DNA from 2 places in the Companilactobacillus zhachilii genome. Region 2 is predicted to be linked to the other one. Evidence: riboswitches for the same ligand, from Rfam matches in the RefSeq annotation. Region 2 holds a riboswitch; the other holds the start of a gene.
What was found. A riboswitch is a leader RNA that binds a small molecule or an ion and turns the genes downstream of it on or off. The one in region 2 is predicted to bind lysine.
Positions count from the first base shown of each region.

Region 1: it holds a riboswitch for lysine, as region 2 does, so the genes downstream of both, lysA (diaminopimelate decarboxylase) here and D1B17_RS02590 (amino acid permease) in region 2, are expected to answer to the same signal.

Region 1 covers NZ_CP031933.2:959,389-966,040, reverse strand. The annotation lists gene D1B17_RS04265 (N-acetyldiaminopimelate deacetylase) at 1-1,080, opposite strand, end outside; gene dapD (2,3,4,5-tetrahydropyridine-2,6-dicarboxylate N-acetyltransferase) at 1,083-1,787, opposite strand; gene lysA (diaminopimelate decarboxylase) at 1,803-3,086, opposite strand; lysine riboswitch at 3,164-3,345, opposite strand; gene D1B17_RS04250 (aspartate kinase) at 3,492-4,850, shown strand; gene dapF (diaminopimelate epimerase) at 4,864-5,829, shown strand; tRNA gene D1B17_RS04240 (tRNA-Arg) at 5,918-5,991, opposite strand; gene D1B17_RS04235 (VOC family protein) at 6,160-6,627, shown strand.
Region 2 covers NZ_CP031933.2:589,705-596,356, forward strand. The annotation lists gene D1B17_RS02565 (SLAP domain-containing protein) at 24-1,439, shown strand; gene D1B17_RS02570 (TetR/AcrR family transcriptional regulator) at 1,507-2,154, opposite strand; gene D1B17_RS02575 (hypothetical protein) at 2,230-2,499, opposite strand; gene D1B17_RS02580 (hypothetical protein) at 2,751-3,380, opposite strand; gene D1B17_RS02585 (helix-turn-helix domain-containing protein) at 3,386-4,270, opposite strand; lysine riboswitch at 4,352-4,548, shown strand; gene D1B17_RS02590 (amino acid permease) at 4,727-6,175, shown strand.

The DNA of each region.
Region 1 (6,652 bases), 370 kb from region 2:
CGGTAGGAAATCTGCTGAGTGAAGTGCCCCTTTACTTTCGACACCGAGCCAAAACATGGTCCCAGGAATTTTATTAATCAAGTAACCAAAATCTTCCCCAGTCATCTTTGGTTCCGTTTCTTCAAAATCAACTTTTTTATTTTCTTTCATATAATTGATAAATCGTTTCGTCAAAGATGGATTATTTTCAACAGGATAATAACCACCTTGATTGTATTCAATCTCAATTCGACAATTGAAGGATTTTTCCAACCCCTTCGCAATTTCAACAATTCTTTGGCGAATAAATTCAATCATATCTTGCGTTAAACCACGAATCGTTCCTTCAATACGCGCCTCACCGGCAATGACATTGCGAATCACTCCAGCGTCCATTTTTCCAAAAGTTATCACACCACATTTAATTGGATCAATACTTCGAGAAATTACCGTCTGAACTTGATTGATAAAATTAGCTGCAATGACAATCGCATCGTTAGCCAAATGAGGATAAGCGGCGTGACCACTTTTACCATGAATTATAACGTTAACTTCAGTCGTACCAGCAAAAAGTGTCCCTTCACGACAACCAATAACACCTGTCTTCAACAAAGGATTGTCATGCAAGCCATAAAATTCATCGACCTTAAATTTGCCGCTAAACGCTCCCAGATCATAAGCAACCTTTCCACCGCTGTCACTTTCTTCAGCTGGTTGAAAAAAGAATACTAAATTATCTTTTGGTTGATGTTCACTAAAATAATTGAGGATTCCTAAGGCTACCGTCGTATGCAAATCATGACCACAAGCATGCATTACTCCAGGATTCGTTGAAGCATAACTTAAACCATTCTTCTCCGTCACCGGTAAAGCATCCATGTCACAACGATATCCAATATTTCTTTGTGGATCAGTTCCTTTAACCAACACCAACAGAGCAGTTGGTAGTTCTGGTAGCTCTTTAATTTCCAAATTGGTTTGAGAAAATGATTGAATCACTTGTAAAACATACTCATGTGTTTTGACTTCTTGCATTGCTAACTCGGGAATCGAGTGTAAATGTCGTCTAATCTGGATCAATTGGTCACTTGATAATGTCATGTCTATAACTTCCTTAAAGTACTCTCAATTTGCGTTTTATCAGTCGTCTTTTGATCTTTCACTTTAAGAACCCTTGCAGGAACACCAGCAACAACAGCTCCTGGAGCAACATCTTTAGTAACGATAGCACCAGCGCCAACGACCGCATCGTCACCTACTTGAACACCTTCCAAAACAACGGCATTAGCACCGACGATTACGTTATTTCCAACTCTTACAGGTTGAGCGGAGGCTGGCTCTACCACACCGGCCAAAACGGCATTAGCACCAATATGGGAATTTTCACCAACAATAGCACGGCCACCTAAAACAGCTCCCATATCAATCATTGTTTTAGCGCCAATTTCAGCACCGATATTGATAACGGCACCCATCATTATAACGGCGTTATCACCGATTTCTACTTTGTCACGAATGATAGCACCAGGTTCAATCCGTGCATTGATGTGATTAATATCTAACATTGGTACCCCAGTATTTTGACCATCATTTTCGACATAATAATCAGTTAAGTTATTAGCTTTTAAAATCGGTTCAATAACTTTAAAATCACCAATAATAATTGCTAGATCATTACTCTTAAAAATATGAATTGCTGAAGGAAATTGAATTTGTGAAACATCCCCTTGCAGATAAACTTTTACCGGCGTAGTTTTCTTCGAGTTTCCTATATAATTGATAATTTCTTGTGCATCCATTTTTGTCATCAAAATTTCCTCCAATTAATAATCCAAGTCTAAACTAAGTAAATCTGAATAAGTTTCACGTTTAACAACTAATTTATCATGACCATTTTCCACAAAAACGACTGCTGGTCTTGGATTGCGATTGTAGTTCATTGCCATCGAGTATCCATAAGCACCAGTATCAAGAACGGCCAAGATGTCACCCGCTTTAGTAGCAGGTAAAGGTTGTTTATCAATCAAAATGTCACCTGACTCACAATACTTACCAGCAATATGAGCTGTCTCAACAATTGGCTGATCCATCTTATTAGCTACCACCGCTTCATACTTGGCTTGATACAAAGCTGGTCTGATGTTGTCACCCATACCACCATCAACGGCAACATAAGGCGTTAAATTTGGAATATCTTTTCGTGAACCGATTGTATAAAGTGTATAGCCAGCCGGACCTACAATTGAACGTCCCGGTTCGATCCAGATTTCTGGGACCTTATCACAGTCACTCTTTAATTCATCAGCAATTTGTTGAATAAATTTTTGCGCGGTAATTGGATCATCATCTTCGGTATAGCTAATACCAAAACCGCCTCCGAGGTTTAATACTTCGGGCCAGTAATTAAATTCTTGCTTAAAATCTTTGGCAATGGCAATCATCTTTTTAGCCAACATGACAAATCCTTGTGTACCAAAGATTTGTGAACCGATATGAGCGTGGATTCCTAAAAGATTCATATTTTCATCTTCTAAAACTAACTGCATGGCTTTTTTAGCTTGACCAGATTCAACATCAAAACCAAATTTGCTATCCGTCTGACCAGTCTGATCATATTTGTGAGTATGGGCGGAAATACCTGGCGTCAATCGCAACATAACGTTAATTTTTTCATGGTCTGTTTTTAAAATACGTGATAATAAGTCAATTTCATGAAAATTATCTAACATAATTACTCCGACATGATTTTGAACTGCCATAACTAACTCTTCGAAAGTTTTATTATTGCCATGAAAACTAATCTTGTCACTAGGAAAGCCGGCTGCCAAGGCTGTTTGTAATTCACCACCGGAAACAACGTCAATATGAACAGCTTCTTGTTTCATTACTTGGTAAATTGCCTTAACGGCGAAAGCCTTACTAGCATAACTAATTTGATAATGTAGTCCTGCATTCTCAAAAGCAGATTTAAATTTTCTTATTTGGTCACGGATACTAGAAACATCAAATACATACAAAGGTGTGCCATATTTTTTTGCTAAATCAACACTGTCGACTCCACCTATCATCAAATGTCCATTCTTGCTCTTTAAATCATCTGTAATCATAATATTCTCTCCTTTACCAAATAAAAAAAGACCTCTTTGCTTAATAACAAAGAGATCCATAAACAATCTGCATCAATTTTGTCATAAGCTCAACGTGACCGACCATTAGCCACGACAGTTCGTATCCTCTTATTAATACGCCCCAGCTTATTAAATGCTGCAACATTTAACGCTTCGGCAACCTTCCCTTTCAATGAGTTCAAAGCTCTTACAGAAGCTCTCCCATTTACTGATGTTGATTGCGACCTCTTTTATTGATACTAAGATTATAACAGCACTCATAATTCGTCAAGTAATATTAATAAATTTCTCATTTTTAAACAAAAATAATATATTTTTCTTGTTATAACAACAAAAAATGATACACTCATCATTAAAAACTATTTAATTTTAGAGGTGTATTGTATGAAGGTCGTTAAGTTTGGGGGCAGTTCCCTCGCCACTGGAGAACAGTTTGAGAAGGTCATTAATATCGTCAGTGATGACTTTGAAAGAAAGGTTATTGTAACCTCTGCTCCAGGAAAACGTTTCACAGGCGATACTAAAGTTACTGATTTATTAATTGAGTACGCAAATGCAGTTATTGAGAATGTTGATTCCACAAACATTGTCAAAGAGATTATCTCAAGATACCGTGAAATAAGCGACCATTTTAAACTCGATGGTTCCGTTATTAAACTTCTAAAAGATAAATTAGTTAATCTTACTAAAACAAACTTTGTTGATGAAAAATATTTAATGGCAGCGTTCAAAGCACACGGGGAACTTCTCAACGCCATCCTCTTAAATTCCGTCCTAAATGCACAAGGAATCAAGTCAGTTTTCATTGATCCAAAAGATGCCGGGATTATTGTTCATGGTCAACCTAACGATGCTGATATTTCACCAGAAACTTACCTTAATTTAGATAAATTACAATTACCCAACGATGCCAAAGTAGTTTTTCCTGGTTTCTTTGGTTACAGTCAAGATGGAAGTATTTATACTTTCTCACGTGGTGGATCAGACATTACTGGCGCCCTACTTAGTCGAGGTTTGCACGCTGATTTATACGAAAACTTTACCGATGTTGATGCCATTTATGCAGCTAACAACCATGTTGTTAAACATCCACAAGCCATCAAAAAAATGTCCTATCGAGAAATGCGTGAACTTTCATATGCCGGTTTTTCAGTTTTCCAAGATGAAGCAATCATTCCCGCTGTGAAAGGACAAGTACCTGTCAACGTTAAAAATACTAACAATCCTAGCGCTGAAGGAACTTTGATTGTGCCGGAACAATTCCTCTTTAATCCTTCTAATCAAATTACCGGAATTGCCTGTTCAAAACGCTTTTCGGCATTATATATCCACCGCTATTTGTTGAATAAAGAAGTTGGTTTTACTTTGAAACTACTCCAAATTTTTTATAAATATAATATTTCATACGAACATATGCCATCTGGTATTGATGACTTAACTGTTATTTTTGATCGTAGTAAACTTGATAAAACAACTATCAAACACCTTTGCCACGACGTTAAAGAAATCCTTCAACCTGATTATTTGGAATGGATCGATGACTACGCAATTATTATGGTGGTCGGTGAAGGAATTGCACATAACGTCAATACATTGGGTGAAATTATTGACTCATTAACTAAAAATAACATTGCCATCCATATGATTAACCAAGGCGCTTCACGCATTTCTATCATGATTGGAATACAAGAATCTGACGCTGATGAAGCAGTAAAACAAATTTATAAAACATTCTTCAACTAATGAGGTGACTAAAATGGTAAAACTACTCAAAGTACATGGTTCAGAAAATAAGTTTTTTATCTTAGATCAAACACTCCTAGAAACACCATTAACTGATAGCGAATTGAAATCAGTTGCCATTAATTTCTGCAGCAACATCCTTGAGGGTGCAGATGGACTATTAGTAATTGATACAAGTGAAAATTGTTTAGGAAAGATGCGGGTTATCAATGCTGATGGCAGTGAAGCAAAAATGTGCGGTAACGGCCTAAGAACCGTCAGCCGCTATTTATCCGAGAAATATCAGCTTGATGAATTTCAAGTGGAAACTATGGAAGCTAATCTGGATGTTGCCAAAGCGACTGATTTCTATCCCGGAGTACCTGCATTCAGTGTTGAAATTTCTCCTATTTCATTTAAGCAAACTGATCTACCATTTTCCTATCAACACGAAACAGAAATGATTGGTCAACGTGTCCCTGAGTTCCTACCCGACCAAACTTTTACTGCCATTGCGGTTCCTAATCCTCACCTAATTAGTTTTGTTCCCGAAGTAAGTCAGTTAGAATTAGGTGATCTAGGACAAAGACTCAATGGTCAAAACGAATATTTTCCTGAAGGTGTTAATGTTAGTTTTAGCCAAATACTCGATACGAATAAATTATTTGTTCAAACGTATGAACGCGGAGTTGGCTTCACTAATGCCTGTGGTACTGGAATGTCAGCCACGAGTTTAGCATTTGCACTACTACATTCCGATAAGTTTGATTCCGAACAAGATATTAGTATCTTCAATCCTGGCGGTATGGTTAAAACTCACGTTACATTGAGTGCCGTTAAAGAAAACAGCCAGTTACGATTAATCGGCAATGCAACTTTTACACATGAATTAGAAATCAATGAACATGATCTACACGACAACAATCTAACTAACATCAACATTACTAATACTGACGAAGAAGCCGATTATCAAAAATTTGTTAAAAGTATTGCTCAATAAGGTAAACCAAAGACATCAATTAAATGGTGTCTTTTTTGATAGACAAAAAAAAGACCTACGAGATAAACTCGTAAGTCTTTTAACTTAGTGCGCCTAGTAGGAGTCGAACCTACAACCTTCTGATTCGTAGTCAGACACTCTATCCAATTGCGCTATAGGCGCATACCAATAACTCAACAAAAGTAATTATAGCATACATATCGGAAATTTGTATACTTTTTTTTACACTTTTTTCAATAAATTTTGTTGAATATTTCCAAAGGTAATTTGTACATTTTATGACAATTATTTGTTACAATTTGTTCATCAAAATCATTGGGAGAAGATACTATGCAATCACAAATTTATCCATACCTCGCATTCAAAAACGCCAAAGAAGCACTTAAATATTATCAAGAAGTTTTTGGTGCGACTGAGATTTATCGTTTAAGCCCTCAACCCCAACAGGCTGAGCAATTTGATATTCCTGAAGGTACTGACTTAGACAATCTAACGATGCATGCTGGATTCACTATCCTTGGCATGAAGCTTGAATGTGCTGATGCTTTTAATGGTGATACAAACCCTTCTGAGCAAGTTTCACTCCTATTAGATATCAATAATGAAGATCCAGAGAGTGCTCAAGCAGCCGATGAATTTTATGAACATTTAGTTCAATCTAAACAAGTCACTATTAATATGCCTTTTGCTGAACAATTTTGGGGTGGTAAAATGGGTAGCTTTACTGACAAATATGGTATCAATTGGATGTTACACACCTCCCCTTGGTCACAATCTCAAGATCATCAGACAAAGTAAGAAAACTGCGCTGTAACACACTAAA
Region 2 (6,652 bases):
TTTTTCAATTACTAATTGGATTGGTGTTAGGAATTACTCTGTGCATTTTTTTCCAAGTGATAACCATAAATGCTAGTACAGTGTTAGGTTCTGATTCTGGTGTGCAAAATGAAGGTAATACCCCAGCAAAGGATACAGATGAAACATCGGATAATACCATCAGCATCAATGTGGATCAACATTATGATGACGGAAAACAGGCTGGTAAAAATATTGTTATGGAGATTCCAATTAATGAAATAGGTACTGAAAATTTTACTAATCGAATGAAGGAAGCAGGCATTTCCTCAACAAAATTGTTGAAGAAATTTCCAGGAATTCTTGCTTCACCTAGTAAAGTGGAACCTAACATAACATCTATTATTAATGGTATGGGAGATTACATTCCGGCGCGTGCCAGTGATTTTGGAAATACTGGTGTTAGTTTTATAAGTGAAGCTCTAAAGTATAATGAATGGAATAACTTTAAGAGTGTGACGGGTTTTTCACTTGTTTATTTAAAACCTATAAAAGTAACCATTAATCAAGTAGATTCAAGTGGTAGATTATTAGGGGAAAATGTTAGTTTTTGCTTAGATCTTGCAGAGTCATTGGATAATGTTAATGAAGATATTGATGGAAAGATACAAGAAGTATCTGATCAATTGATATCCGAAGGAGCTATTTCTAATGAATCAGATATAACTGGAAGTTATTATATTGAAACAGATCAGAATGGAAATAGGACTAAGTTTCCGATTACTAAGGACAGCCTAGATAAGGATATATCTACTCTTCAAAATGATTACGGCTATAAAGAATTAAGCCCTATTCCCTCGGAAAATGGTAAATCAGTGACCAAAGCCTTATTGCAAAATCTCGCATTGATAGGTATAGATTACAGCCAGCCTTATATTAGTACTGCAGAAAGCCATGAAGGTAAAAGCATAGAAATTCATCTAGTATATCAACCAAAGAAGAATTCCAATTCTGATAATGGTGCAAAAAATCATGAATCCTCGAATTCAGGTAGCAGCTCCTCAGTAAGTCGAAATATAGATGGTATAGAAGATACGATTGCCACCTATACTGAGAAACCAGATGTAAAAGTATATGATTATGATGGTAATCTAATAACTGATCGTAAATTAGCATCAGGCAGCAATTGGTATACAGATGAGTTAATGCAATTAAATGGTACTAAGTATTATCGTGTTGCCACAAATCAATGGGTTAAAGCTAGTGATATTTATCTTTACTATAATAGAACAACCAAAGTTCGTGTTAATTCAGATACACTTGCTGAATTAGTTACTGATGAAGGTAAAGCAGTTACTGATCGTGCATTGCAGAAATCAAGCAATTGGTATACTGATGAATATAAATATATTAATGATATTAAGTATTATCGTGTAGCAACAAATGAATTTGTAAGTACAAATGATGTTCAAGAATATTAATAAACAATTATCAAAAAAACACTGAAGCCTGATTTTTCAGACTCCAGTGTTTTTCTATCAACAGAATTTATCTATCAGGGGTCAAACCCTTAACAATAAAGTCCGTCACATGTTCTATTTCCAAAGATTCGTTCCACTTATTCGGGTCAACGATAATATAATGTTGAATCAAGTATCCTAAAATATTTGCGGCGAGAAATCTGAAAATCTCGAGATTGTCCCAATCAATCAGTAGATTTTTGGCTTTTAAGAAATCTAGCACCGTATTGAACTGTTTAAAGGATTTTTTAGGAATACTCTCAATCAAACGATCATGAATATGTTGATCGTAGATAAACTCATTCAAAAAAATCTTCATTATTTTATGGTTAGACTTAAATAAGCCGATACGCTCATTAATCATAGTTGTTAAGAAAAATTTCAAATTGAGACTGCCATCTTGGTAAGCAGTACGAGAAAATTGTTCAAAATCCTGGGGTAGGATCTTATGAGTCAATGGAGTTAAGATGGCCATCAACAACTCTTCCTTGTTCTTAAATTTACGAAAAATGCTACCTTCAGAAACACCGGCATGTTCAGAAATTTCTTTGGTTGAGGTATTAGCATAGCCTTGTTCGGAAAAAAGATCGATGGCTGATTGGAAAATCAATTTTTGTTTCGGCGTCAGTTTTTCTATATTTTCTGATCCACGATAAATATCATATTGATTTTCCATATGCAGTACCTCTTTTTTATTGATAGTTCCATTCTATCCTAAACGGAACGCAAGAGGTAGACTTCAAAAATTTCTTTAAGCATGTTTCATGTTGCTATTGTTTCTGTAGCCAAAGTAGAATTGAACGATGGCTAAAACAATATTGACGTAGTTCAAAATATTGAACCATGTATCAATGCCACTAACTTTAGCGACACCGAAGTATACCCAAAATCCCACAATAACGGCAACGACGTTGATCCAAGCAAAAGTCTTTTGTAGATTTTGGTTGTCAGTTGCGAACCACATCCAGATGACATTAATAATGAACCAAATTGCTAAAATCCAAAACATTGTTGTAAACATAATATCCTCTCCTTTGTACGATAGTGAGTACTCACTATCAATTTACAATTACGATTATAGTTCTAACTTTTTAAAATGCAACAAAAAAAGTGATTTTTGGACAAAATTATTGTTGCCTTTAAATATGCAGCGTAAACATGGAACAAAACATAGCTTTTTCCGCTTAAAATAAATGACCCCAGCAATCCAAAATCGGATTACTGGGGCCATTTGCCTTAATGCTCGAAAGCTGAACATGTTTTGTCTCACTCTCAAGCTTTAAAGAGCTTTTTCTTTTTACTATTTTCAATTTTAGCTTTCATCTTCTGAACGTAAATTTGATTTAGCTGAATCAATAACCAAATATAATCAGGTCTCATAGATGAAATATCCCAAGAAATAACTTTCAAGTTACTAGGGTACTTCTTTTTTTCGATATCTAATGGAAGAACATCTAGTGATGTAATTAACACATCAACGTCTTCAAACGCATCATTTGGAACAATTTCCACAAATTTTAAAGTGCTGATATTACGTAGAACAACTTCTGAAGCCTGGTTACCGGGATCAATCAAAACTTTGACCTTAATAATATCTTCAGCTCTAATGGTTGAAATATAACTAGGTAGAATTTGATAAAGGTTTCTAGAAATCAATTCGGCAGCGTTATAAATCCCCGGAAATTCATTTTGATCGACATTAGAAAAGAACGTATAAATATCCTTGTAAAGGTCTGTATATGTATCTTCAGGATTGGTGTCATACATTGTATCTAAATGCATGAGGGAGTAAGGCGCCATGATGTAATAAAAGACAATATCACGAGTAACGTAAGTCATGATGTGTTTCAAGGTTCTTTGGTTATGGTAGACCGCCATATCATCGTTATAGTGTTCCTTCAAGAAATCTATAAAGTGATAAACGAGCGCATAGAACTTAGGGTTGATTCGGCGTTGGCGTTGATTGGTTCTTCAAAGGCTTTGTCACTTGGTTGAAACGCCGTTTTACGGAATAAGTTTACTAACTTATTTTCATTATCCAAAGCACTGACGGGTACGATGGGATAATCTTCATGTGTCAAAATATCTTCACCTAGTGTTTGATCACCGAACACGTCGCTATAATATGGTAAGTCTTCGATGTAGTTACGTTTGATTAAACGAATTCTAGAAATTGCTAGGAAGTATTTAAATTGAAAGTGAACAATCGGATTATTGAAGGTGATTCCGGTCCGACCAATAATTTGGTCAATTGAAGATTCTTGAATCAAGCCAAAAGGCCATTCTTGCCCGTGATAGATGTACCAGTAAACGTAGTAAGACATCCAACGGATATTCTTTTCGTTCCCCTTGATTTCAAGTGTTGAGTTAGAAATCTTGAGACCAAAGTTTTTAAGAAAAGCACGGAATTTTGCCATTCGCCGATTAAGCGTAGATTTACTAGTGAAGTGTTCATTACTAAAGTTTTCAAACGATGGGTTAGCACTTGTCAGGCCGTAATTGAAAGCTTGGAAAACGACTGAATTTTTCACCAAAAACAAACGGTAAGTGTCAATGGCAATTTTTGTAAAATCAATCGACTCGATTTTGGTATCACTAGGGTCAATATCGGGAGCAACCTCAGCCAAGTCTTCCAGCAGTGCTTGGAAAATGTTATAAGTTTTTTGGTATGTGAATTGCAGTTTGCTACTAATATTACTTAAGTTTACTTCACGAGGAGGTAATGATTTTATAACTGTAAGCATGCGGTATTTCTCAACGTCTTGCTTAACTAAGAAAATTTGCTCTAACATTTGTCTTCCCCCGGAAATGTTAAATTAATAATATACTAAACACTACTTGATACTATCTTAACATTTATTTATAATGTTTTGTAATCAGATAGAGGTGCAATCTTTATTATTAGTATTTTGGAGTGCGGATAGGGTACTTTGAAAAAATATGAAAGGAAAGTTTGCCGAAGTCAGTTATTCCTACTAAATAACTTGATTGGGCCATTGCTTAACAGGTGATGGACTGTCGTTTTATAGAACATTGAGAACAAGTAAACTTCCGACGATTTACCTAGTTTCCCAAATGATACACAATTTTTGTGTGCAATTTGGGAAGCTTTGTAAACCTAAAAAGTTTATCGTTTAATATTTTTGTAAAACGTTGAGCTATTGATTAATGGGATAATTATAATCCTTATTGTCGGTAGTTCCTCTGATAATAAGGATTTTTTTTATGTCCAAAAAGGGGAATTAGAGATGGAAAATAATGATGTGAATAGGTCGTTGAAAACGCGCCATTTGTCAATGATTGCACTTGGTGGGTCGATTGGAACGGGCTTGTTTGTTGCAAGTGGTTCTTCGATTTCAACAGCTGGACCAGGAGGGGCCTTGATAGCTTATGTGGCTATCGGAATTATGGTTTACTTCCTGATGACTAGTTTGGGGGAAATGGCAACATATATGCCAGTTTCTGGGTCTTTTGCAACATATGCAACAAAATTTATTGATCCGGCTTTCGGTTTTGCGCTTGGTTGGAATTATTGGTTCAACTGGGCGATTACTTTGGCGGTCGATTTATCCACAATTTCTTTAGTTGTTAAGTATTGGTTTCCAAGTTGGACGTCGTGGAAAATTAGTTTGACGTTCATGATTGTTTTATTAGTAATTAATTTTATTTCTGTTGGTTCATTTGGTGAGACAGAATATTGGTTGTCATCAATTAAAGTAACCGCCGTAATTATTTTCTTAATTTGCGGTATTTTAACTATTATGGGTATTTTAGGCGGACATGGTTCCGTTGGTTTTTCAAACTATACTTATAAACATGCACCTTTCGTTGGTGGGGTTCCTGCCATCCTAAGTGTCTTCGTTGTTGCTGGGTTCTCGTTTCAGGGGACTGAGTTGATCGGTATTACGGCCGGTGAGTCAGCAACGCCTGAGAAGAGTATTCCGAAGGCTATCAAACAAGTTTTCTGGAGAATTCTGTTGTTCTATATTTTATCAATCGCCGTTATTGGTGCCTTGATTCCTTATACAAGTCCTAACTTGCTAGGGTCAGGTGCGGGTGATATTGCAATCAGTCCATTTACGATTGTCTTTAAGAAAGTCGGAATTCCTTTAGCTGCTGGAATTATGAATGCGGTTATTTTAACTTCAGTTATTTCAGCCGCTAACTCTGGACTGTATGCTGCCAGTCGGATGCTTTGGTCAATGAGTAAAAATGGCATGGCACCAAATGTCTTCCAAAAGACTAATGGTCGAGGCGTACCAGTCTTTTCACTACTATTAACAGCCTTAGTTGGAGGAATTGCCTTATTTACTAGTTTATATGGTGATTCATTCTATGAATTGTTAGTTGCTGCATCAGGTTTGACTGGTTTTATTGCTTGGTTAGGAATTGCCTTTTCACATTATCGTTTCAGAAAAGCCTATCTATATAAAGGCTACAGTTTGGATGATTTAAAATATAAGGCTAAGTGGTTCCCATTTGGTCCATTATTGGCCATTGTTCTAGGAATTATCATCATTTTGGGACAAGATGTTCGTTCAATGGTCGACTTCAATTTTGGCCGTCTGTTGATTAGTTATAGTGGCTTGATTATTTTGTTCGTCTGCTGGATTTATTACAAGATCAGATATAAGACAAAATTCTTGAAGCTAGAAGATATCGACGTTAAGGAAACCAAAAATGGTGGCCACTACTAGTTGATATTTGTTAAAAAGTAAATTATGATAAACAAAGAATATAAAAGCTAAGAGAGTGCCTACTCACAAAACCTTTCAGAGAGACGATGGTCGGTGGAAATCGTTATGGTTTTTATTCCAGCATTCTGGTAACGGGTAATGCCGTTCGGTTTGATCCGATAAAATCTGAAAGTGCAGTGTATTTTGTTATACGCTGAAACTGGGTGGTACCGCGAATGGTCGATTCGTCCCTTTATTGGGATGATTCGGCCATTTTTTTTGTTGTAGAGAGCGAAGACAGGGCGGTCAGCTCCCGAGCATTTTCGTAGCCATGCGAATTGCCCGCCGATTTTTGCGGGTGATTTGCATGGCTATGAAAAGCGGAAGGAGTTGCCCTGTCGTAGCTCGTTTTAGAGCCACTGCCTATATAATTGGGCTTTTGTAGGTAATTGCCTATTTAAACTCAAGGTTATTGTTGGTTTATATCTGCGGTGGCTT